Regions from separate parts of the Inquilinus sp. CA228 genome, predicted to be linked through region 1. Evidence: riboswitches for the same ligand, from Rfam matches in the RefSeq annotation. Region 1 holds a riboswitch; each other region holds the start of a gene.
The links. Region 1 has a riboswitch for thiamine pyrophosphate ahead of thiC (phosphomethylpyrimidine synthase ThiC). Riboswitches for the same ligand answer to the same signal wherever they lie in the genome.
Positions count from the first base shown of each region.

Region 2: it holds a riboswitch for thiamine pyrophosphate, as region 1 does, so the genes downstream of both, thiB (thiamine ABC transporter substrate binding subunit) here and thiC (phosphomethylpyrimidine synthase ThiC) in region 1, are expected to answer to the same signal.
Region 3: it holds a riboswitch for thiamine pyrophosphate, as region 1 does, so the genes downstream of both, thiO (glycine oxidase ThiO) here and thiC (phosphomethylpyrimidine synthase ThiC) in region 1, are expected to answer to the same signal.
Region 4: it holds a riboswitch for thiamine pyrophosphate, as region 1 does, so the genes downstream of both, thiE (thiamine phosphate synthase) here and thiC (phosphomethylpyrimidine synthase ThiC) in region 1, are expected to answer to the same signal.

Region 1 is NZ_JBQJIK010000005.1:10,975-16,386, reverse strand. Features, by position in the region: gene ACTOWL_RS03335 (phytanoyl-CoA dioxygenase family protein) at 1-308, opposite strand, end outside; gene thiC (phosphomethylpyrimidine synthase ThiC) at 470-2,275, opposite strand; TPP riboswitch at 2,341-2,456, opposite strand; gene ACTOWL_RS03325 (MFS transporter) at 2,614-3,933, shown strand; gene ACTOWL_RS03320 (CHAP domain-containing protein) at 4,069-4,575, shown strand; gene ACTOWL_RS03315 (class I SAM-dependent DNA methyltransferase) at 4,669-5,412, shown strand, end outside.
Region 2 is NZ_JBQJIK010000013.1:15,591-21,002, forward strand. Features, by position in the region: gene ACTOWL_RS08295 (GNAT family N-acetyltransferase) at 1-237, shown strand, start outside; gene ACTOWL_RS08300 (class I SAM-dependent methyltransferase) at 224-892, shown strand; gene thiQ (thiamine ABC transporter ATP-binding protein) at 889-1,626, opposite strand; gene thiP (thiamine/thiamine pyrophosphate ABC transporter permease) at 1,607-3,229, opposite strand; gene thiB (thiamine ABC transporter substrate binding subunit) at 3,289-4,290, opposite strand; TPP riboswitch at 4,343-4,447, opposite strand; gene ACTOWL_RS08320 (peroxiredoxin) at 4,572-5,240, shown strand; gene lepB (signal peptidase I) at 5,259-5,412, opposite strand, start outside.
Region 3 is NZ_JBQJIK010000024.1:64,490-69,901, forward strand. Features, by position in the region: gene ACTOWL_RS14090 (AMP nucleosidase) at 1-831, opposite strand, end outside; gene ftsY (signal recognition particle-docking protein FtsY) at 828-1,787, opposite strand; TPP riboswitch at 1,897-1,995, shown strand; gene thiO (glycine oxidase ThiO) at 1,986-3,188, shown strand; gene thiS (sulfur carrier protein ThiS) at 3,185-3,403, shown strand; gene ACTOWL_RS14110 (thiazole synthase) at 3,432-4,202, shown strand; gene ACTOWL_RS14115 (thiamine phosphate synthase) at 4,210-4,836, shown strand; gene ACTOWL_RS14120 (hypothetical protein) at 4,899-5,412, shown strand, end outside.
Region 4 is NZ_JBQJIK010000049.1:15,274-20,685, forward strand. Features, by position in the region: gene mmsA (multiple monosaccharide ABC transporter ATP-binding protein) at 1-554, shown strand, start outside; gene mmsB (multiple monosaccharide ABC transporter permease) at 567-1,790, shown strand; gene thiD (bifunctional hydroxymethylpyrimidine kinase/phosphomethylpyrimidine kinase) at 1,896-2,696, opposite strand; gene thiE (thiamine phosphate synthase) at 2,693-3,355, opposite strand; TPP riboswitch at 3,417-3,511, opposite strand; gene ACTOWL_RS23285 (vWA domain-containing protein) at 3,566-5,412, opposite strand, start outside.

The sequences.
Region 1 (5,412 bases):
TGCTCCGGCGCCTGGAAGCTGCCGTGCTCGGGCTTGTAGGGGTTGAACGACGGGTGCCCGGCGAAGTGGCGCCGCATCTCCGCGACCCGGTCGGGGGTCATCAGCCAGGGCGTCATGGCGAAGCCTTCGGCGGTCAGGGCCGTGGCGGCCCCCTGGGCCTCCGGCGTGCCGGAGACCGGGCCGCGCCCGACCCGGCTGGCGATCCGGTCGGCCACCCAGTCGCGCCAGGCGACCCGCCGGAACCGGCGCTGCACCAGGAACCGGGTCATCAGCCCGGCCTTGGCCGCGTGTTCGGAAAGGGCTGCCATCGAAATCTCCTCGCGCCGAGCGCCGTCACGCCGTCGACGACAGCCCGGGACGGAAGCCCGCCCCGGGCCGCCAGCGGTCAAATTCCGCCACGAGTCCTATACCGGTCGTCTCCCTGCGCACCAAGAATGATTTTCATCTCGGCCGCGGGACCGGCCGGCGGTCACTCGGCCGCGCGGTAGATCTCTCCCCCGCCTTCGCGGAACCGAGCCGACATCTCCTCCATCCCGGCCTCGGCCGCGGCCCGGATCTCCTGCGTGATCTTCATCGAGCAGAATTTCGGGCCGCACATCGAGCAGAAATGCGCGGTCTTGGCGCCTTCCGCCGGCAGCGTCTCATCGTGGTAGGCGAGCGCCGTGTCGGGGTCGAGCGACAGGTGGAACTGGTCGCGCCAGCGGAACTCGAAGCGGGCGCGGGACAGGGCGTCGTCGCGTCGCTGCGCCGCCGGATGGCCCTTGGCCAGGTCGGCGGCATGGGCCGCGATCTTGTAGGTGACGACGCCGGTCTTGACGTCGTCGCGGTCCGGCAGCCCGAGATGCTCCTTCGGCGTGACGTAGCAGAGCATGGCGGTGCCGAACCAGCCGATCATCGCCGCGCCGATGCCGGAGGTGATGTGGTCGTAGCCCGGCGCGATGTCGGTGGTGAGGGGCCCGAGCGTGTAGAACGGCGCCTCGCCGCAGACCGCCAGCTGCTTGTCCATATTGGCCTTGATCTTGTGCATCGGCACATGGCCGGGGCCTTCGATCATGACCTGGACGTCGTGCTCCCAGGCGATCTTGGTCAGCTCGCCCAGCGTCTCCAGCTCGGCGAACTGGGCCGCGTCGTTGGCGTCGGCGATCGATCCCGGCCGCAGCCCGTCGCCCAGCGAGAAGGCGACGTCATAGGCCCGCATGATGGCGCAGATCTCGCGGAAATGGGTGTAGAGGAAGCTCTCGCGGTGATGCGCCAGGCACCATTTCGCCATGATCGAGCCGCCCCGGCTGACGATGCCGGTCACCCGCTTCGCCGTGAGATGGATGTAGGGCAGCCGCACCCCGGCATGGATGGTGAAGTAGTCGACCCCCTGCTCGGCCTGCTCGATCAGCGTGTCGCGGAAGATCTCCCAAGTCAGGTCCTCGGCCACGCCGCCGACCTTCTCCAGCGCCTGGTAGATCGGCACCGTGCCGATCGGCACCGGCGAATTGCGCAGGATCCATTCGCGGGTGGTGTGGATGTTGCGGCCGGTCGACAGGTCCATGACCGTGTCGCCGCCCCAGCGGATCGCCCACACCATCTTCTCCACCTCCTCCGCGATCGAGGAGGTGACGGCCGAGTTGCCGATATTGGCGTTGATCTTGACCAGGAAGTTGCGGCCGATCGCCATCGGCTCGGATTCCGGGTGGTTGATGTTGGAGGGAATGATCGCCCGGCCCCGCGCCACCTCGTCGCGCACGAATTCCGGCGTCACGTAGTCCGGAATCTCGGCACCGAAGCTCTCACCGTCGCGCGCCGCCTGCTCTTGCGCCCGCTCGCGGCCGAGATTCTCGCGGATCGCGACATACTCCATCTCCGGCGTGACGATGCCGGCCCGGGCATAGGCCATCTGCGTCACCGCGGTGCCGCCGCGGGCCCGCAGCGCCCGCCGCTCGCCGCGCGGGAACTCGAACAGGTTGGCGGCCTCGCCGGGGCGGCGACCGTCATCCTCCGGCCGCACGGTGCGGCCGTCATAGGCCTCGACATCGCCGCGGGCGGCGATCCAGCCGGCCCGCAGTGCCGGCAGCCCGGCGCCGATGTCGATCAGCGCCGCCGGGTCGGTGTAGGGGCCGGAGGCGTCATAGACCCGGAGCGGCGGCTCGCCGGATTCGGGCGACAGCACGATCTCGCGCATGGCGACGCGCAGGTCGGGGTTGCGCTCGCCCGGCACATGGACCTTGCGCGACGCCGGCAGCGGGCCGGTGGTGACGGTTGTGGGGATGACGTCCTTGGGCATCCACGGCCTCCTCGATCGGACGGATTGAGGGCGTGCCAAAGACGGAAAGCGGAAAAAACGGCTGAGCGCGCATGTGGTTCCATTCCCTACGCCGGCACGACCCGGATCAGGTTCGAAGGGTTCCCACGTCGCAGATGGTGTGGTGTCTCAGCTCCTTACCGGAGCTCCCCTCGGAACGCCCCGATCAGAGCGCGCCCCGGGACGGGATGTCAAGCGAGGGAGTGCACCAAGCCGGCGATCCTGCGACAGGATGGCAGTCCGATCGTTTTGTCTGGCAATTGCCCGGGACCGGTTCCAAGGTTCCGCCCAACAGTCGGAAAGACGAAGCGGAGGAAACGATGGCGGCTCTCCCGAGATCGGCCCGCATCCGGACCATCCAGGTCACCGCGCTGGCGCTGCTGGTGCTCAGCGGCGTGGTCAACTACATCGACCGCGCCACCCTGGCCGTGGCCAACCCGCTGATCAGTCAGGATCTCGGCTTCTCGCCGTCGGAGATGGGGCTGCTGCTCTCCGCCTTCCTCTGGGCCTACGCCTTCGCCCAGCTTCCGGCCGGCGCACTGGTCGACCGGCTGGGGCCGCGGCTGATGCTGTCGCTCAGCCTCGGCCTGTGGTCGCTGGCCCAGGCAACCGGCGGCCTGGTCCGGAACTTCACCCAGTTCTTCGCCATCCGCATGGTGCTGGGGCTGGGCGAGGCGCCGCAATTTCCGACCAGCGCCCGCATCGTCCGCGACTGGTTCAACGTCCGGTTGCGCGGCACCGCGACCGGCATCTGGAACTGCTCCTCCACCCTCGGCACCGCGATCTCCGCCCCGGTCCTGACCTTCCTGATGCTCAGCTTCGGCTGGCGCTGGATGTTCGCGATCATGGGCATCCTCGGCCTGCTCGTCGCCATCGCCTTCTACGCCCTGCACCGCAACCCGGCCGAGGTCCGGCTGACCGAGGAGGAGCAGCGCTACCTGACCGAGGGCGACCCAGCCACCACGGGCGGCGGCGTCACCTGGACCGAGTGGAAGCGGCTGTTCGGCTTCCGCACCACCTGGGGCATGATCTTCGGCTTCTTCGGCGTGATCTACGTCACCTGGATCTACAACTCCTGGCTGCCGGTCTATCTGGAGCAGGACCGCCACCTCAGCATCGCCAGCACCGGCATCGTCGCCGCCATCCCCTTCCTGTGCGGCGTGGTCGGCAGCATCCTGGGCGGGCGACTGAACGACTGGCTGGTGACGCGCGGCCTGTCGCCGATGAACAGCCGGAAATACCCGATGGCCGGGGCCATGGTGGCGACCGCCGGCTTCACCACCCTGGCGGCCCTGACCCCGAGCATCACCATCGCGGTCGGCGCCATCTCGATCTCGCTGTTCCTGCTCTACATCGCCTCGACCTCGGCCTGGGCGATGGCGCCGGTGGCGGCGCCCGCCAACACCACTGCCTCGCTCGGCGCCATGCAGAATTTCGGCGGCTATGTCGGCGGCGCGCTGGCACCGATGGTGACCGGCTTCATCCTGCAAGGCACCGGGTCCTTCACCTTCGCCCTGCTGGTCGGCGCCGCGGTCGCGCTGGTGGCCGCGGTCGGCTACGTCATCATCGTCCGCGACCCGATCCCGGCCTCGGACGCCGCCGCCTTCGGCGGCACCGACCTGCCCGCCGCGGCGCACTGAGCGCTCCTCACCGGCCCGTCGGCCTGGAACCGTCGACCGCCGGTTCCGCCGTCTCGTCTCGATCTTGACCAGAATCCTAAAAAAATCTACATTCCAACGCATTGGGGTGGATTTCTGAGTCATCGGTTGAGAACGATGCTGCGCCGTGCCTGTGTGCTGTCGATCGCGCTGGCCCTGGCCGCCTGCGGTGGCGGGCGCGAGATCGTCCGCAACCCGACCGGCAGCGGCGTCGCCCGCTACGTCACCGCCAATGCGCCGGAGGAATGCGTCCCCTACGCCCGCGCCGTCTCCGGCATCCAGATCAAGGGCGACGCCTGGACCTGGTGGGACCAGGCCGACGGCGTCTACGGCAAGGGCGGCGCGCCGCGCTCCGGCGCCGTGCTGGTGCTGGGCCGGTCGGACCGGCTGAGCGCCGGCCACATCTCGGTGGTCGTGTCGGTGCGCAATTCGCGCGAGATCACCGTGTCGCACACCAACTGGGGCAATGACGGCGCGACCCGGCGCCGGATCTACCGCGAGCAGTCGGTGATCGACGTCTCCAGCGGCAACGACTGGACCGCGGTGCGGTTCTGGAACCCCGACACCGGCGCCTATGGCGGCGTCTACGAGGCGGATGGCTTCGTCTACCCCACCGGCGCCTGAGGCTCTCCGCCTCCCTCTCGACGCTGGGGCAGCGCTTCGGCTATAAGCCCGCGCGCGACTGCGGCACGGCCGTGGCGCTTCGGACGCTTCGCCATGACCCTGCCCCTCCCCACTCCGGATCCACGGGCGCGCCGGCGCCTGGAGATCGGCCTTGCCCTGCTCGCCGACGGCCAGCCGGCCGAGGCCGCCGACGCCATCCGCGCCGCCATCGAGATCGCCCCCGGCGACGTCGAGATCCACTATGCCCTGGGCCAGGCGCTGGAGGCGGCTGGCGGCGACGCTGCCGCGGCCTATCGCGCCACACTGGAGCTGGATCCGGAGGACCGGATGGGCGCCGCGGTGCGGCTGGCGCTGATCGGCGCCGCCCCGGCGCCGGCGCAGCTGCCCGAGGCGCATGTCCGCACCCTGTTCGACCAGTACGCGCCGCGCTTCGAGGCGTCGCTGGTCGACGCCCTGCACTATCGCGGGCCGGCGCTGCTGCGCCGCGCCGTCGACCGGGTGGCTCCCGCCACCCTGTCGGTGGACGGCCACCTCGACATCCTCGATCTCGGCTGCGGCACCGGGCTGGCCGGCGCCGCCTTCGCCGACCGACGCCGCCGGCTGGACGGGATCGACCTGTCGCTCGGCATGATCCTGCAGGCGATGGCGCGGAAGCTGTACGACCGGCTGGAGCCGGGCGAGATCGTGGCCGCCCTGGCGGGCTGGCCGGAACGCTACGACCTGATCCTGGCCGCGGATGTCGCGGTCTATATCGGCGACCTCGCGCCGCTCTTCGCCGCCGTGCGGCCGGTGCTGCGGCCGGGCGGGTGGTTCGCCCTGACCGCGGAGTCGCATGAC
Region 2 (5,412 bases), on a different contig from region 1:
GATGCGGCCGACCAGTTCGCGGCGCATCGGGGATGCCGTTACCTAACGGTCAAGACGCTTTCGCCGGCAAAACCAGACCCGGCCTACGAGTGCACACGGCAATTCTATCATGCCGTCGGCTTCGCCCCGATTGAGGATCTGCCGACACTGTGGGGTGCCGACAATTCGTGTCTGCTCATGCTCCGCCCGGTCAACTCGCCGAGACAGCCGAAAGCGCCGCTCGATGTACGACTATGACGCCCAGTACCGGCGCCTGCGGCATGCGGGGCTGCCCGGATGGGCCGGCGATCAATACGAGCGTGGGCTGGCCGGCGTGGCCGAGACGCTCGATCGGCTGGAGCGGGAGGGGATTCTGCCGGCGCCGCCGGCCCGGATGCTCGAGCTCGGCTGCGGCAACGGCCTGTCGTCGTATCTGATGGCCGGGAAGGGGTATGAGGTCCACGGCATCGACATCGCCGGGACCGTCGTGGCCTGGGCGCGGGAGCGGTTCGCGGCGGCCGGGCTCCGCGGATCGTTCCACCAGGGCACCGTCTGCCGCATGCCCGTCTTCGCCGATAGTTCCTTCGACATCGTGTTCGACGGCAGCTGCCTGCACTGCCTGATCGGCGGGGACAGGGGGCTGTGCCTTGCGGAAGTCCGCCGCATCCTGCAGCCCGACGGGGTCCTCGTGGTCAGCAGCATGTGCGGCGAGCCCCGATCCGGCGACGCCAGGGCCCGCTTCGATTCGCGGACGTACTGCCTGATGCAGGACGATCACCCTTACCGGACCCTGAAGCCCTTGGCGGCGATCGAGGCCGAACTCGCGGAGGCGGGTTTCGCGGTGCGGGATCGCAGCGTCCGCGTCAATCCGTGGTGGGACCACGCCACGCTGGTCTGCAGCCGGGCAGGCTAGCTCGCCGGCCCGACATAGCCGAGATAGTCGGCGATCTCCGGCAGGGGCGGGCGGGTCAGCAGCTCGGTCGCCGGGCCGGTGGCGGCGATGCGGCCGTCCTCGATGAAGGCCGCCTGCGCGTCGATGCCGGGCAGGGCGTCGAGCTGGTGGCTGACCATCAGCACGGTCAGGCCGCGCTCCTGCCGCAGCCGGTCGACCAGTTGCACCATCTCGCGCCGCTGCGCCGGGCCGAGCGCGGCGAAGGGCTCGTCCAGCAGCAGGATCGGGCGGTCGCGCACCAGGCTGCGGGCCAAGGCGACGCGCTGGCGCTCGCCGCCGGACAGCTCCGCCGGCCGGCGCGCCTCCAGCCCCGACAGGTCGACATGGGCCAGCGCCTCCTGCACCCGCGCCGCGTCGGCCGGGCTCAGCCGCCCCGGATGCAGGCCCAGCGCCACATTCTTCGCCGCCGTGAGATGCGGGAACAGGTTGTGGTCCTGGAACAGCGTGGTGACCGGCCGGGCCGCCGGTGGCAGGCCCGTCGCGTCGCGGCCGAGCAGGCGCAAGGCGCCGGACAGCGACGCTTCGAAGCCGGCGATCAGGTTCAGGAGCGTGCTCTTGCCGGCGCCGCTCGGCCCGAACAGCACGACGAAGGCGCCGGCCTCGACCGTCAGGTCGAAGCGCATCGCCATCGCCTCGTAGCGATAGGTCAGGCCCTCGATCTCAATTGCGTTTCTTTCAGTCTGGGGCTTGGCCACCGAAGATCCTCTCGATCAGGCCGAACAGGGCCAGCCCCATCAGCACCAGCAGCAGCACCACGGTCGACGCCTCCTGCAGCCGGTAGGCGCCGAGCAGCTGCGCCACCAGCATCGGCAGGGTCTGGTTGCCGTCGCTGCCGAACAGGGCGGCGGCGCCGAGGTCGCCGAACGCCAGCCCCGCCGCGATCGCCATGGCGAAGCCGGCCGGCCGGCGCAGCAGCGGCCATTCCACCAGCCGCAGCCGAGCCCAGCCGGACAGGCCCAGGCTGTCGGCCAGCCTGCCGTGCCGATGCTGCGCCAGCTCGGCGGCGCCGACCAGCAGGCGCAGCACGAAGGGCAGGGCCATCAGCGCATTGACCATGGCGACGATCGGCAGCGCCCAGAACCGCAGGTCGGCGGTGCCGAGCAGCATGACGAACAGCCCGGCGCCGAGCGCCAGCGGCGGCACCACCAGCACCACAGTGCCGCTCAGCTCGAACAGCCGCGCCAGCCGGTGGCGGCGTCTCCCGATGCGCAGCACGGCGATGCTGTGCGCCAGCGCCCAGCCCAGCACCAAAGCGAGCGTGGCGGCGCCGAGGGCGACAGCCAGGCTGCGCCCGGCGGCGTGCCACAGGGCCGGGCTGGACAGGATCGGCTTGCCGATGCCGCCCAGGCCCTCGACCAGGATCGCGACCAGCGGCAGCAGCACGTAGCCGGCGGCCAGGGCCAGCACCACGGCGTCGATCGTCCGGGCTGCCCGCGTCTGGCCGTCGCCGCGCAGCACCGGCCGGCCGACGCCGCCCTCGTCGGCGACACGGCCGGTCAGCCGCATCGCCGCCAGCACCAGCAGGGCGCAGAGCGCGACCTGGAGCAGCGACAGGGCGACGGCGCGGCCGGGGTCGAAGTCGAAGCGCAGCGCCTGGTAGATCGCGATCTCGATGGTCGCCGAGGCCGGGCCGCCGCCGAGAGTCAGGACCACGGCGAAGCTGGTGAAGCACAGCAGGAAGACCAGTGCGGCGAGGCCGGGCAGCTGGCGCCGCAGCATCGGCCATTCGACCAGCCGGAACAGGTCGGCGCCGCGCAGCCCCAGCATCGACGCCAGGCGCCAGCTCTCGGCCGGGATGGTGCCCCAGGCCGCCAGCAGCACGCGCACGGCGAAGGGCATGTTGAAGAACACATGCGCCAGCAGGATCCCGGTCAGGCCGTAGATGTTCGGCCGGATGGTCAGCCCCAGCGCCGCGAACAGGTCGGCGAGCAGGCCGGAGCGGCCGAACACGGTGAGGATGCCGAAGGCGCCGGCCACCGCCGGCACGATCATCGGCAGCCCGAACAGGCGCAGCAGCAGGGTGCGGCCGGGGAAGCGGCGGCGCGACAGGGCGCGGGCGACCGGGATGGCGATGGCGACGCTGATCAGCGCCGACAGCCCGGCCTGCAGCGCGGTGAAACGCAGCATCGACCAGAGATAGGGGTCGGCCCAGACGGAGAGCAGGTCGATCCCGGACGCGGCGCGGAGGAGGCCGGTCGCCGCCGTGGCGATCAGCGCCAGGATGGCAAGCAGGGCCAGCAGGCCGGGCAGGGAGGGAAGTGCACTCCCCGTAGGTTGGGTTCGCCGTGGCGAACCCAACAGGCTGGCTCCGCCGCGGGATGTTGGGTTCGCGGGCCGCGAACCCAACCTACGTGGGCTCAACGACTGGTCGCCTGCAGCCATTCGGCGATCCAGGCGGCGCGGTTGGCGGCGACCTCCTCCGGCGGATACAGCAGGGCCTTGGCCGGGGTCGGCAGGGCCTTGTAGGCGTCGGGCAGGCCGGCCTTCGGCGTCACTGCCGGATACATCCATTGCGTCGTCGGCAGCAGGTCCTGGAACGCCGGGCTCAGTATGAAGGCGAGGAACCTGTCGGCCAGCTCCGGGTGCGGGGACGAGGCCAGCTTGGCCGCGACCTCGACCTGGAGGTAGTTGCCCTCGCTGAACACCGCGGCGCCGACGTTGCTGTCGTTCTCCGCGATCACGTGATAGGGCGGCGAGGTCAGATAGCTGAAGGTCATCGGCACCTCGCCCTTGCGGAACAGGCCGTAGCTCTCGCTCCAGCCCGGGGTCACGGTGAGGATCCGTGGCTTCAGCTTCGCCCAGGCCTCCGGCGCCTTGTCGCCGTACACCTGCTTGACCCAGAGCAGCAGGCCCAGGCCCGGCGTGCTGGTGCGCGGGTCCTGGATGGTCAGCTCCAGGTCGCTGTTCTCGACCAGGTCGTGCAGGCTCTTCGGCGGGTTCGGCACCTTGGTCTTGTCATAGACGAAGGCGAAGTAGCTCCAGTCGAAGGGCACGAAGACCGGATCGGTCCAGGCCACCGGCAGCGACAGGCCGTCGAGCTTCTGCCCGTGCGGGGCGAAGAGGCCGGTCGCGGTCGCCTCGGCGGTCAGGTTGGTGTCGAGGCCGAGCACGATGTCGGCCTGGCTCGACTTGCCCTCCAGCTTCAGCCGCGACAGCAGGGCGACGCCGTCCTCGACCGAGGTGAACTCGACGGTGCAGCCGCATTCGGCCTCGAAGGCCTTCTTCACCTGCGGGCCCGGCCCCCATTCGGCGGTGAAGGATTCATAGGTGTAGACCTTGAGCACCGGGGTCTCGGCCGCGGCCGGCCCGGCGAGGGCGGAGGTCAGGGCCGTCAGCAGGACGGCGGCAAACAGGCGCATCGCGTTTCCTCCGCTGGGTCGAGGCGGAACGGAGAGGGACGTGCCGATGCCTGAGGCGTCGTCTCGCGCTCCCTCCGCCGGCATGACCCGGATCAGGTTCGTCGGGTTGACGCTGACGCGCCTCTCAGCCCCCGTTCGGGCACCCCGGCAAGACGCGCGCATCATCGGGGCGCGCCTTGCGTGTGTCAACGAGGTGACAGGCCGCCTTGCGACAAGGCTCCTGATGACATCGGCTCCGCGGCACGGTAAAATTACAAAATTAACGATAACTGGAGGTAAAAATGACCGGACCGCTCGCGATTGGTGAGGACGCGCCCGATTTCGAAGTCGAGACCACCGAGGGGCGGATCCGCTTCCACGACTGGCTCGGCTCGTCCTGGGGCGTGCTGTTCTCGCATCCCAAGGACTTCACCCCGGTGTGCACCACCGAGCTCGGCGCCGTGGCCAAGCTGAAGCCGGAGTTCGACCGCCGCGACGTCAAGGTGATCGGCCTCAGCGCCGACCCGGTCGACCGGCACGAGAGCTGGGCCCAGGACATCAAGGAAACCCAGGGCTACGCACCGAACTTCCCGGTGATCGCCGATTCCGAGCTCACCGTCTCCAAGCTCTACGGCATGCTGCCGGCCGATGCCGGCACCACCTCGGAGGGCCGCACCGCTGTCAACAACCAGACGGTGCGCAACGTCTACGTCGTCGGCCCGGACAAGAAGATCAAGCTGGTGATCTCCTACCCGATGACCACCGGCCGCAACTTCGACGAGGTGCTGCGGGTGATCGATTCGCTGCAGCTGACCGCCAAGCACAAGGTCGCCACCCCGGCCGACTGGCAGAACGGCCAGGACGTCATCATCGTCACCTCGGTCTCGGACGAAGAGGCGAAGCAGAAGTTCCCGGCCGGCTTCAAGACGCTGAAGCCCTACCTCCGCACCGTCGCCCAGCCGCGCGACTGATGTCCGGACGCCCCGGGCTCAGTCGAGCCCGGGGACGCTATTCGGCGGCACCAGCCAGCCGGAATTGGGTCGCAGCCGGTAGACGGCGCGGCCGATGATGTTCCCGATCGGCACGTAGCCCAGGTCACTGCGGCTGTCGAGGCTGTTGTCGCGATTGTCGCCCAATGTGAAG
Region 3 (5,412 bases), on a different contig from region 1:
GACCATGGTGATGCCGGAATGGTCCGGCCGGGTCAGGTGATAGGCCGGCATCTGCGGCAGCCGCGCCGCCGGGGTGCCGCGGGCCCGGCCGCCGGGCATGGTGATGCGGTCGCCCGGCTCGATGAAGGCGTCGTAGCCGCCGCCGTCGCCCTGCATCAGCCCATAGGCGATGCGGATGAACTCGTCGATGTAGAACTGGTAGTTGGTGAACAGGACGAAGTTCTGGAAATGCTCGCAGCCGGTGGCGGTGTAGTGCTTCAGCCGGAACAGCGAGTAGTCCGCCCGCGGCGCCGTGAACAGCGCCAGCGGGTGCGGCTCGCCCGGCGGGATCAGCGCCGTGCCGTTGACGATGCTGTCGTCCATCATCGACAGGTCCGGCAGGTCGAACACCGCCCGCATGTGCAGCATGCGCTCGCGGGTCAGGTCGCCCTCGACATGCATGCCGTCGGGGAAGGCGAAGTGGATCGGGATCGGCGTGTCGCTGACCCCGACCTCGACCGGCACATGGTGATTGTGGATCAGCTGGCCGATCTGCTCGGTCAGGTAGCGGTGGAACAGCGACGGCCGCGTGATCGTGCTGATGAAGGTGCCCGGCCGGTCGACGAAGCCGTAGGACAGGCGGGTGTCGGCCCGGCTGAAATCCTCCACCGTGACGGACAGGTAGGGGTAGCAGGCGCGCACCCGGCTCGCCGGCTCCTCGCCGCGGGAATAGGCGCGAAAGGCGTCGCGCAGCAGGCCGGTGTTGGCGTCGTAGATCGCGTGCAGCCGGGCCACGGCCTCGGCGGCATCGCTGAACTGCTCGGGGGCGAAGGTCTGGGAGGTCTTGCTCATGACTCGACTCCCATCAGCGACCGGCCGAACTGCTCGGGGTCGAAGGGCCGCAGGTCGTCGATGCTCTCGCCGACGCCGATGGCGTGCACCGGCAGGCCGAAGCGCTCGGCCAGCGCCACCAGCACGCCGCCGCGGGCGCTGCCGTCCAGCTTGGTCAGGATCAGGCCGGTGACCGAGACCAGGTCGCGGAACACCTCGACCTGGCTGTGCGCGTTCTGGCCGGTGGTGGCGTCCAGCACCAGCAGCACGTCATGCGGCGCCGTCGGGTCGATCTTCTTCAGCACGCGGATGATCTTGGCCAGCTCGGCCATCAGATTGTCCTTGTTCTGCAGCCGGCCGGCGGTGTCGATCAGCAGCACGTCGCGGCCCTCGGCCTTGGCCCGGGTCAGCGCGTCGAAGGACAGGCCGGCGGCGTCGGCGCCGGGATTGGCGGTGACCACCGGGCAGCCGGAGCGCTCGCCCCAGACCTGCAGCTGGTGCACCGCGGCGGCGCGGAAGGTGTCGCCGGCGGCGATCATCACCGAGCGGCCGTCCTCGCGCCACTGCTTGGCCAGCTTACCGATGGTGGTGGTCTTGCCGGTGCCGTTCACCCCGACCACCAGCACCACCTGCGGCTTGCGGTCAGAGGAGAGGGTCAAAGGCTTGGCCACCGGGCGCAGGATCTGCGCCACATGGTCGGCCAAGGCGCGCCGGACCTCGTCGCCCGACACCTCCTTTCCGAAGCGGGTGCGGGCCAGCTCGGCGGTCAGCTTGGCGGCGGTGGCCGGGCCGAGATCGGCCTGGATCAGCAGCTCCTCCAGCTCCTCCAGCGTCGCATCGTCCAGCTTGCGCTTGGTGAAGATGCCGCTGATGCCTTCGGTCAGCTTGGCGGAGGAGCGCGACAGCCCCTCCTTCAGTCGGGTGAACCACCCTCGTTTCGGCGCCCCTGCGCCGCCGTCGTTCATCTGTTCTGTCATGCGCGCTGTCTTAACACGCCGCGTGTGACCTCCGTAAGTCGGCCCGGCGCGGGGCAGGGGCGTTGCAAGAAAAGGGCTTGCAACCAACCCGCCTCCGGGACTGAAATGGCGGCATCGGCTGGGGTGCCCACCGTTACGGCGGGCTGAGATCATACCCATCGAACCTGACCTGGATCATGCCAGCGGAGGGAGCCTGAGATGACCGGCGTTCCGATTCCGTCTTTTTTGCAGGCCGACTCCGTCGGCCCGATGCCCCTGCGCGGGGCCCGACCTCGCGTCGCCATCATCGGCGCCGGGGTCAACGGCCTGGCCATCGGCTGGCGCCTGGCCCGCGCCGGCTGCCCCGTCGACGTCTACGACCGCGGCCCGGTCGGGCGCGAGGCCAGCTGGGCCGCCGCCGGCATGCTCGCCGCCGGGCTTGAGGCCGAGCCGGGGGAGGAGGCGCTGTTCGGCCTGTGCCGCCACGCCCAGGACCTCTGGCCCGGCTTCGCCCGTGAGGTCGAGGCGGCGTCCGACCTGCCGATCGGCTATCGCGACGAGGGCACGCTGGCCGTGGCCCTGACCCGCGACGACGCGGCGGAGCTGCGCTTCTCCGCCGACTATCAGGCCAAGCTCGGCGTCGATCTGCGCTGGCTGACCGGCGCCGAGCTGCTGAAGCGCGAGCCGATGCTGCGGCCGGGCCTCGCCGCCGCCGTGCACAGCCCGGCCGACCACCAGGTCGACAATCGCTGGCTGGTGCCGGCCCTGGTGGAGGCGCTGCGCCGGGCTGGCGGCGGGCTGCACGACCACGCGGAAGTCGAGGCCGTGGTCACCGATCGCGGCCGGGCCAGCGGCGTGGTGGTCGCGGGCGAGGCGCGGCCGGCCGATGTCGTGGTGCTGGCCGCCGGCGCCTGGTCGGGCGGCATCGCCGGCATCCCGCGCGAGGCGCTGCCGCCGGTGCGGCCGGTGAAGGGCCAGATGCTGGCGCTGCAGATGGACCCGGCGGCGCCGCTGCTGCGCCACGTGCTGTGGGTCGGCAAGGCCTATCTGGTGCCGCGGCTCGACGGCAGGCTGATCATCGGCGCCACGGTGGAGGAGCGCGGCTTCGACACCACCGTCACCGCCGGCGGCATGCTGTCGCTGCTCGACGCCGCCTGGCGCGCTTTGCCGGGGATCGAGGATCTGCCGGTGATCGAAAGCTGGGCCGGGCTGCGCCCCGGCAGCCGCGACGACGCGCCGGTGCTCGGCCCCTCGGCGATCGAGGGGCTGGTCCTCGCCACCGGCCACCACCGCAACGGCATCCTGCTGCTGCCGGCGACGGTCGAGGCGGTGGCCGGCACCATCCTCGACGGCAAGCTGCCGGAGGCGGCGGAGCCGTTCCGCATCGACCGCTTCACCCGGATCGCGGAGGCGGCGCAATGAGCGTGCCAGGGACCGTGAATGTGAACGGAGAAACCGAAGCCGTGGCGCTCGGGGTCAGCGTGCTCGACCTGCTGCTGGCCAAGGGCATCGACCCGGCGGCGCGCGGCACCGCCGTGGCGCTCAACGACGCCGTGCTGCCGCGCGCCCGCTGGCCTGAGCATCGCCTCGCGGCCGGCGACCGGGTCGAGATCGTCCGCCCGTTTCAAGGTGGTTAGGGCCAGGGCGGCTGAGGAGAGAATGGAAATGCAGGACCCCTTCATCATCGCCGGCGTGGCGCTGCGATCGCGCCTGTTCATCGGCTCCGCCGGCTATGCCAACCGGCAGCTGATGCTGGACTCGATCGAGGCCTCGGGGGCCGAGGTCGTCACCGCCTCGATCCGCCGGATCAGCCTGGAAGGCTATGCCGAAAGCCTGGTCGACCTGGTCGGTGACCGCTGGCGACTGCTGCCCAACACCGCCGGCTGCATGACCAGGCGGGACGCCATCCTGACGGCGCAGCTGGCGCGCGAGGCGCTGGGCACCACTTGGCTGAAGCTGGAGTTGATCGGCGACCGCGAGACCCAATACCCGGACGTCGCCCAGCTGGTCGAGGCGGCCGCGGAGCTGGTGCGCGACGGCTTTGTGGTGCTGCCCTACTGCAACGACGACCTCGTCACCTGCATGCGCCTGGCCGATGCCGGCTGCGCCGCGGTGATGCCGCTGGGCTCGCCGATCGGCTCCGGCCTCGGCATCTCCAACCCGCATGCGATCGAGATGATCTGCAGCCGCATCCAGGTGCCGGTGGTGCTGGACGCCGGCATCGGCACCGCCTCGGACGCGGCGCTGGCGATGGAGCTCGGCTGCTCCGCCGTGCTGCTGTCGACCGCCGTGGCCAAGGCGCGCGACCCGGTGCGCATGGCCCGGGCCATGGCCGCGGGAGTCGAGGGCGGGCGCCTGGCCTCCCGCGCCGGCCGGATCCCGAAGCGCCGCCTCGCCGACCCCTCCAGCCCGCAGCTCGGCCTGATCGGGACGTGATGGGCCCATGACCGGGCTGCCGTCGCCGCCGCTGCTGCTGATCACCGATCGGCGCCAGGCGCCGCGGCCGCTGGAAGGCGTGGTGGCGGACGCGCTGGCCGCCGGCTGCCGCTGGGTCAGCCTGCGCGAGAAGGACCTGCCGGCGGCGGAGCGGCTCGCTTTGCTGCGCCGGCTGCGTGCGCTGGCCCGGCCGGTCGGGGCGGTCGTCACCGTCCATGCGGATCCGGAGGCAGCGGCCGAGGCCGACGGGCTGCATCTCGCCGCCGGCGGCGACCCGGAAGCGGCGCGGCAACGACTCGGGCCCGCGGCCCTGATCGGCGTGTCCTGCCATGCCGGGGAGGAGGTCGACGCGGCCATCGCCGCCGGGGCCGACTACGTCACCCTCGGCCCCCTGGCGCCGACCGCCAGCAAGCCGGGCTATGCGCCGACCCTGTCCGCGGCCGAGGCCGGCGCCGTCGCCCGCCGCCATCCCGGCCGGGTGATCGCGCTGGGTGGGGTCGAAGCCGCCTTTGTGCCGGATCTGATCGCCTCCGGCTTTGCCGGGGTCGCGGTGATGGGCGGGGTGATGCGGGTCGCCGCTCCGGGGGCCGTGATCCGCGAATACCTCGCGGCGCTCGGCGCCGGTCCGGCCTGACCGCCTGCCGCTAGTGCCGTACGGCGTGCTATAGGTCGGGGCCGGATGGGAACCCCGCCTCCATGAAGCTGCGGCCGCTGCGCGTCCTGGAATTCGTCCTGATCACGGTCCCGGGGCTGATCGGTCTGGTCTTCGCCCTGCGCGCTGCCGGCCCGCTGATCGACCTCGTCCAGGCCGAGCTGAGCCGGACGCCGGAGGCGCAGGAGGTCGAGGCCACGCTGACTGCCTGGACCCGCGTCGGGACCTCGCCGGAGCAGATCGACGCGGAGCTCGGCAAGGCCTTCGCCGAGGACGACATCGACTCGGTCGCGGTCTGGCTGAAGGTGGCCGAAATGACGGGCTATCCCGTCAGGCCGGAATGGCGGGCGCGGTACGCGGACGAGACCTCGACGGCGAGCAGCATGACCCGATCCGCCCGGCAGGCGGTCGCGGGCGCCGTGACCGGAGCGGGCCATGGCCTCTCCGGCCTGGCCGGCGCCTTCGCCGCCGACATGACCTTCGTCGGCGACCTGCGCGACATCGGCCGCGAGCTCTGGCATTTCGGCAACAGCGAGCCGGTGGACGAGCTGGCGCTGG
Region 4 (5,412 bases), on a different contig from region 1:
AGCCGGCCGACCTCGGCACCGTGCCCAAGGCGATCGCCGCCGGCCTCGCCTATGTCACCGAGGACCGCAAGCAGCTGGGCCTGGTGCTGATCGATTCGATCCAGCACAACATCCCGCTGGCCCATCTTCCGGGCGTGGCCCGCCGCGGCATCATCGACGAGATGCGCGAGCTGGGCGTCGCCTTCGACTACCGGCGCAAGCTCAACATCCGCTCTTCCGGGGTGCAGCAGAAGACGGTCAACCTGTCCGGCGGCAACCAGCAGAAGGTGGTGCTGAGCAAGTGGCTGTTCGCGGAGCCCGGGGTGCTGATCCTCGACGAGCCGACCCGCGGCATCGATGTCGGCGCCAAATATGAGATCTACACCATCATCAACCAGCTGGTGGCGGCCGGTAAGGGCGTCATCATGATCTCGTCGGAGATGCCCGAGCTGCTGGGCATGTGCGATCGGATCTACGTCATGAACGAGGGCCGCCTCGTCGCCGAGATGCCGGCCAGGGAAGCCTCTCAGGAAAGCATCATGCGGGCGATCATGCGCTCGAAAGAACGGGCCTAGGGAAGCACGGCAATGACCACCGAAACCACCGCCCTGCAGGGTCGCGCGAACAGCCGGATCGGCGAGTTCCTGAAGAACAACATCCGCGAATACGCGATGCTGCTGTCGCTGGTCGCGATCATGGTGTTCTTTCAGTTCGCGACCGACGGCCGGCTGTTCACGCCGCTGAACCTCAGCAACCTGATCCAGCAGAACGCCTATGTCATCGTGCTGGCCTTCGGCATGCTGCTGGTCATCATCAGCGGCCATATCGACCTGTCGGTCGGCTCGATCGCCGGCTTCGTCGGCGCGGTCGGCGGCGCCCTGATGGTGTGGGAGGGCGTCGATCCCTGGCTCTCCGCCATCGCCTGCCTGGCGCTGGGCGCGGTGATCGGGGCCGCCCAGGGCTATTTCATCGCCTACCGCAAGATCCCGTCCTTCATCGTCACCCTGGCGGGGATGCTGGCCTTCCGCGGCCTCTGCATCATGGTGCTGAACGGCGAGCGCGCCGGGCCGGTGCCGGTCGAGTTCCAGAAGATGTCCTCGGGCTTCATCGCCGAGCCGTTCGGATCGGTGCCGGAGCTGTTCACCGGCAACGGCAAGGTCTGGATCACCACGCTGCTGATCAGCCTGGCGGTGCCGCTGATCCTGGTCTGGTTCAACATCAAGACCCGGCGCAACGAGATCCAGCACGGGGTGGAGCAAGAACCGCTGGTGTTCTTCGTCATCAAGAACGTGGCGACGGTGCTGGCGCTGGCCGGGCTGGGCTACCTGCTGGCCACCTATAACGGCCTGCCCAACATCCTGATCCTGATGGGCGTGCTGGTGGTGCTCTACGCCTTCGTCACCACCCGCACCACGCTCGGCCGCCGCATCTACGCGGTCGGCGGCAACGAGAAGGCGGCCAAGCTGTCCGGCATCAACACCGAGCGGCTGGTGTTCCTGACCTTCATCAACATGGGGGTGCTGGCGGCGCTGGCCGGGCTGATCACCACGGCGCGCCTGACCTCGGCGGTGCCGCAGGCCGGCAACCAGTTCGAGCTCGACGCCATCGCCGCCTGCTTCATCGGCGGGGCCTCGGCCTCGGGCGGCGTCGGCAAGATCACCGGCGTGGTGATCGGCGCCTTCATCATGGGCGTGATGAACAACGGCATGTCGATCCTCGGCCTCGGCATCGACCTGCAGATGGTGATCAAGGGCCTGGTGCTGCTCGCCGCCGTCGCCTTCGACGTCTACAACAAGAACAAGGTCGGCTGAGCGAGTTTCGTAGGTTGGGTTCGCGTTGGCGAACCCAAACATCGCGCAGCCGGAGCGTTGCAGCGCTGGGTTCGCCAACGCGAACCCAGCCTACGCAGGCGTGGGCTATCCCCACCAGCGGTGGAAATGGTGCAGCGGCCCGTGGCCGCCGCCGACGGACAGGCGGTCGGCCGCTTCCAGCGCCCCGGTCAGATAGGTCTTCGCCTCGCGCACCGCCGTCTTCAGGTCGGGCCGCTGCGGCAGTAGCGCCGCGATGGCGGCGGACAGGGTGCAGCCGGTGCCGTGGGTGTTGCGGGTGGCGATGCGCGGCGCCGCCAGGGTCAGGGACCCGGCCGCGCTCAGCAGCAGGTCCGGGCTCTCCGCCTCGTCCAGATGGCCGCCCTTCAGCAGCACGGCCCGGGGCCCGAGCGCCAGCAGCGCCGCGGCGATCTCCGGCATCTCGTCCCGTCGCTCGGCCGGCGCGCGGCCCAGCAGATCGGCGGCCTCCGGCAGGTTCGGGGTGACCACCATGGCCAGTGGCAGCAGCTCCTCGCGCAGCGCCGCCACGGCGTCGGGGTCGAGCAGCCGGTCGCCACTCTTCGCCACCATCACCGGGTCGACCACGACGCGGCTCAGCCCGTGCCGGCGCAGCGCGTCGGCCACCGTGCGCACGATCTCGCCGGTCGCCAGCATGCCGATCTTGACCGCGTCGATCCGGACATCGGCGAGAAGGCAGTCGATCTGCCGGGCGACGAAGGCTGCCGGCACCAGCTCCACCGCCTGCACCCCCCGGGTGTTCTGGGCGACCAGCGCGGTGATCACCGCGCAGCCATAGGCCCCGAGGGCGGAGAAGGTCTTCAGGTCGGCCTGGATGCCGGCGCCGCCCGAGGGGTCGGTGCCGGCGATACTGAGGACATTGGGGATCATCGCGCCCGTCCTTCCGCCACGGCCGCGGCGATCGCCCGGGCGGCCGCCTCGGGGTCGGGCGCGGCACAGATGGCGGAGACCACGGCGACGCCATCGGCCCCGGCCGCGATCACATCGGCGGTCCGGGCCGCGTCGATGCCGCCGATGCCGACCACGGGCAGCGGCACCAGCCGGCGCAGCGCCCGGAAGCCGTCGACCCCGATCGCCGGCCGCGCCTCCGCCTTGGTCGTGGTGGTGAAGACCGGGCCGATGCCGGCGTAGTCGGCGATCTCGGTGTCGACCGCCCGCGCCTCGGCCGCGTCATGCACGGTGACGCCGACGATGCGGCCGGGGCCCAGCAGGCGCCGCGCCGCCGCCGCCGGCATGTCGCGGTCGCCGAGATGGACGCCGTCCGCCCCCACCGCCAGGGCGACGTCGACCCGGTCGTTGATCACCAGGGGCACGCCGTGGGGCGCCAGCGCCGCCTGCAGCGCCTCGGCCGCGGCGATCAGCTCGCGGGTGGTGGCGTCGGGGTCGCGCAACTGCACGATGGTGACGCCGCCCTGCGCCGCCGCGGCGGCCACGGCAGCGACTCCGCGCGGCCCGCTCAGCCGCGTGTCGGTGACGAGATAGACCGACAGGTCGAAGCGCCGCCCCGCTTCCGTTGCCTCTGCACCCATTCCGCTCCTCCTCCAGCGAAGGGGGCGGTCGGCGATCGATCCTGAGGATCCGGGGCCCGGTCGGGCATCGCGTGACGGCTCCCTTCGCTGGCATGACCCAGATCAGGTTCGACGGGTATGATCTCAGCCCGTTTCCAGGCACCCCGTGTCACTTCCGGGCTCAGGCTCGCAAGCCGGGAAGGCCGGTGTCAAGCGCACCGGCCGGGCGGCTCATTCCGGCCGCTCGAAATGGAATTGCGGCGCGGCGCTGCGGAAGGGCAGGCGGGCGCCTTCGGGCATCAGGAAGGCATGCTCCCGGCGGATCGACAGCATGTCGCAGGCGCCGTCGGTGATGACCAGGATCGGCGCCTCGCGCGGGAAGCCGTCATCGCCCTCGAGCCGGGTAATGGCCGGCTGCAGCACCGTGCCGCCGCGGCCGCGGATCTCCACCCGCTGCAGCAGCGTCTCCGGCGGCACGTAGCCCATGTCGTGGATGCCGGCGTCGCATTGCACCACGCGCACCAGCGGCACCTCGCGGCTGACGGCATAGCTGGCGATTGCCCCCAGCGCCCGGGCCAGCAGCCGCGGCGGCATCGAACCGGAGGTGTCCAGCACCGTGCCGAAGGTGCGGGTGGCCAGCCGCTCCTCCGGGCGCAGCCAGACCGGCCGCGGGATGTCGGGCGTGGCCGCCTGCCGCCGGCTGGCCCGGGCGAAGCTGCGCCGGCTGTCCAGCGGCGGGAAGAAGGCGTCCAGCCACTGGCCCAGCCGGACGTCCCACGGGATCGGCGGGTGCTGGATCGCCCGGATCTCCTCGACCAGCTCGCCGGGCAGCTCGCCGCGCCCGGTGCCGGCCAGATGCAGGTCCAGCCCCTCGGCCAGAGCGCGGCGGTAGAAGGCGTCCAGGTCGGTGCCCGGCCCGGTCCACCAGGCCGGCGGCCGGTCGCCCAGCATGTCGACCTTGCCCTGGCCGCGCAGGGTGCGGGCCTTGTTCAGCCGCCGGATCAGGCGCAGGTCGCGGGTGATGCGGTCGTAGATCGCCTCCGCCGAGTCGCGCTCGAAGCCCAGCTCGGGGTCCAGCAGCAGGCTGTCGAACGGCACCTCGCCGACGCCCATCTCGACCAGCCAGCCATTGATCACGTAGTCGCAGGCGATGTTCCACAGATACGGGTCGCGGCCCTGCCGACGCGGCTCGTGGCGCAGCCCGACATGCAGCAGCTCATGCGCCATGACGAATTTCAGCCCGTCATGGGTCCAGGGGAATTTCGGGTTCAGGTAGATCCGCTGCAGCTCGGTGTCGACGGCGGCGACGGCGATGTCCAGCTGCCGGCACAGCCCCTCGTCCTCGATGATCTCGAAGGTCGCCGCCAGTGCCGCCAGCAGCGGATAGCTGGCGACGAACCAGGCGCGGGCACGCTCGGCCAGGGAGTTGGGGTTGCGCCTGGGCCCGGCCGGGCCGCGCGCTGCGGCGCCGGCCCCCTCGATCGCACTGACGACGCTGCGGCGGATCGCCGTGGCGAACCGGTCCTCATACGCCCTGCGGATCGCCGGGGTCAGCGGCGGGGCGTCGGCGGTGAAGATCCAGGCCGTCTCTCCGGCGCCGGCGATGCCGGGACCGGCATGGGCGGCGCGGCCGGCCGGGTCTTCCGCCAGGATCCGGGCGATCTCCGCCACGTCGCGGCCCGGCGGCGGCAGCGCCGGATAGGGCAGGGCTTCCGGCCGCCGGCCGAGGCCCAGCGGGCGCAGGAACTCGACCGCGACCAGGCCGCACGCCATGCGCCAGGCCTCGTCGGTGCGGGCGGGATCGACATGGTTCATATGCTCGTGCAGCAGCGCCTGGGCCAGGATATTGGCCCATTCCGCCGGCTCGGCGCGGCGCCAGGGATTGGCTTCGATCGTGATCACCGGCTTGTCGTCGTACCGGCTGCGCGACAGGACCAGCCGGGCGAAGCCGTCGGTCGGGAAGGGTCGGGACGGCCTCGCCGCCATCCAGTCGCGACCGACCAGGCCGGCGAACAGTGGGTGGTCGCGCAGCAGGGCGCAGCCGGCCGTGATCGCGCGCAGATTCTCCTTCGGCGGTT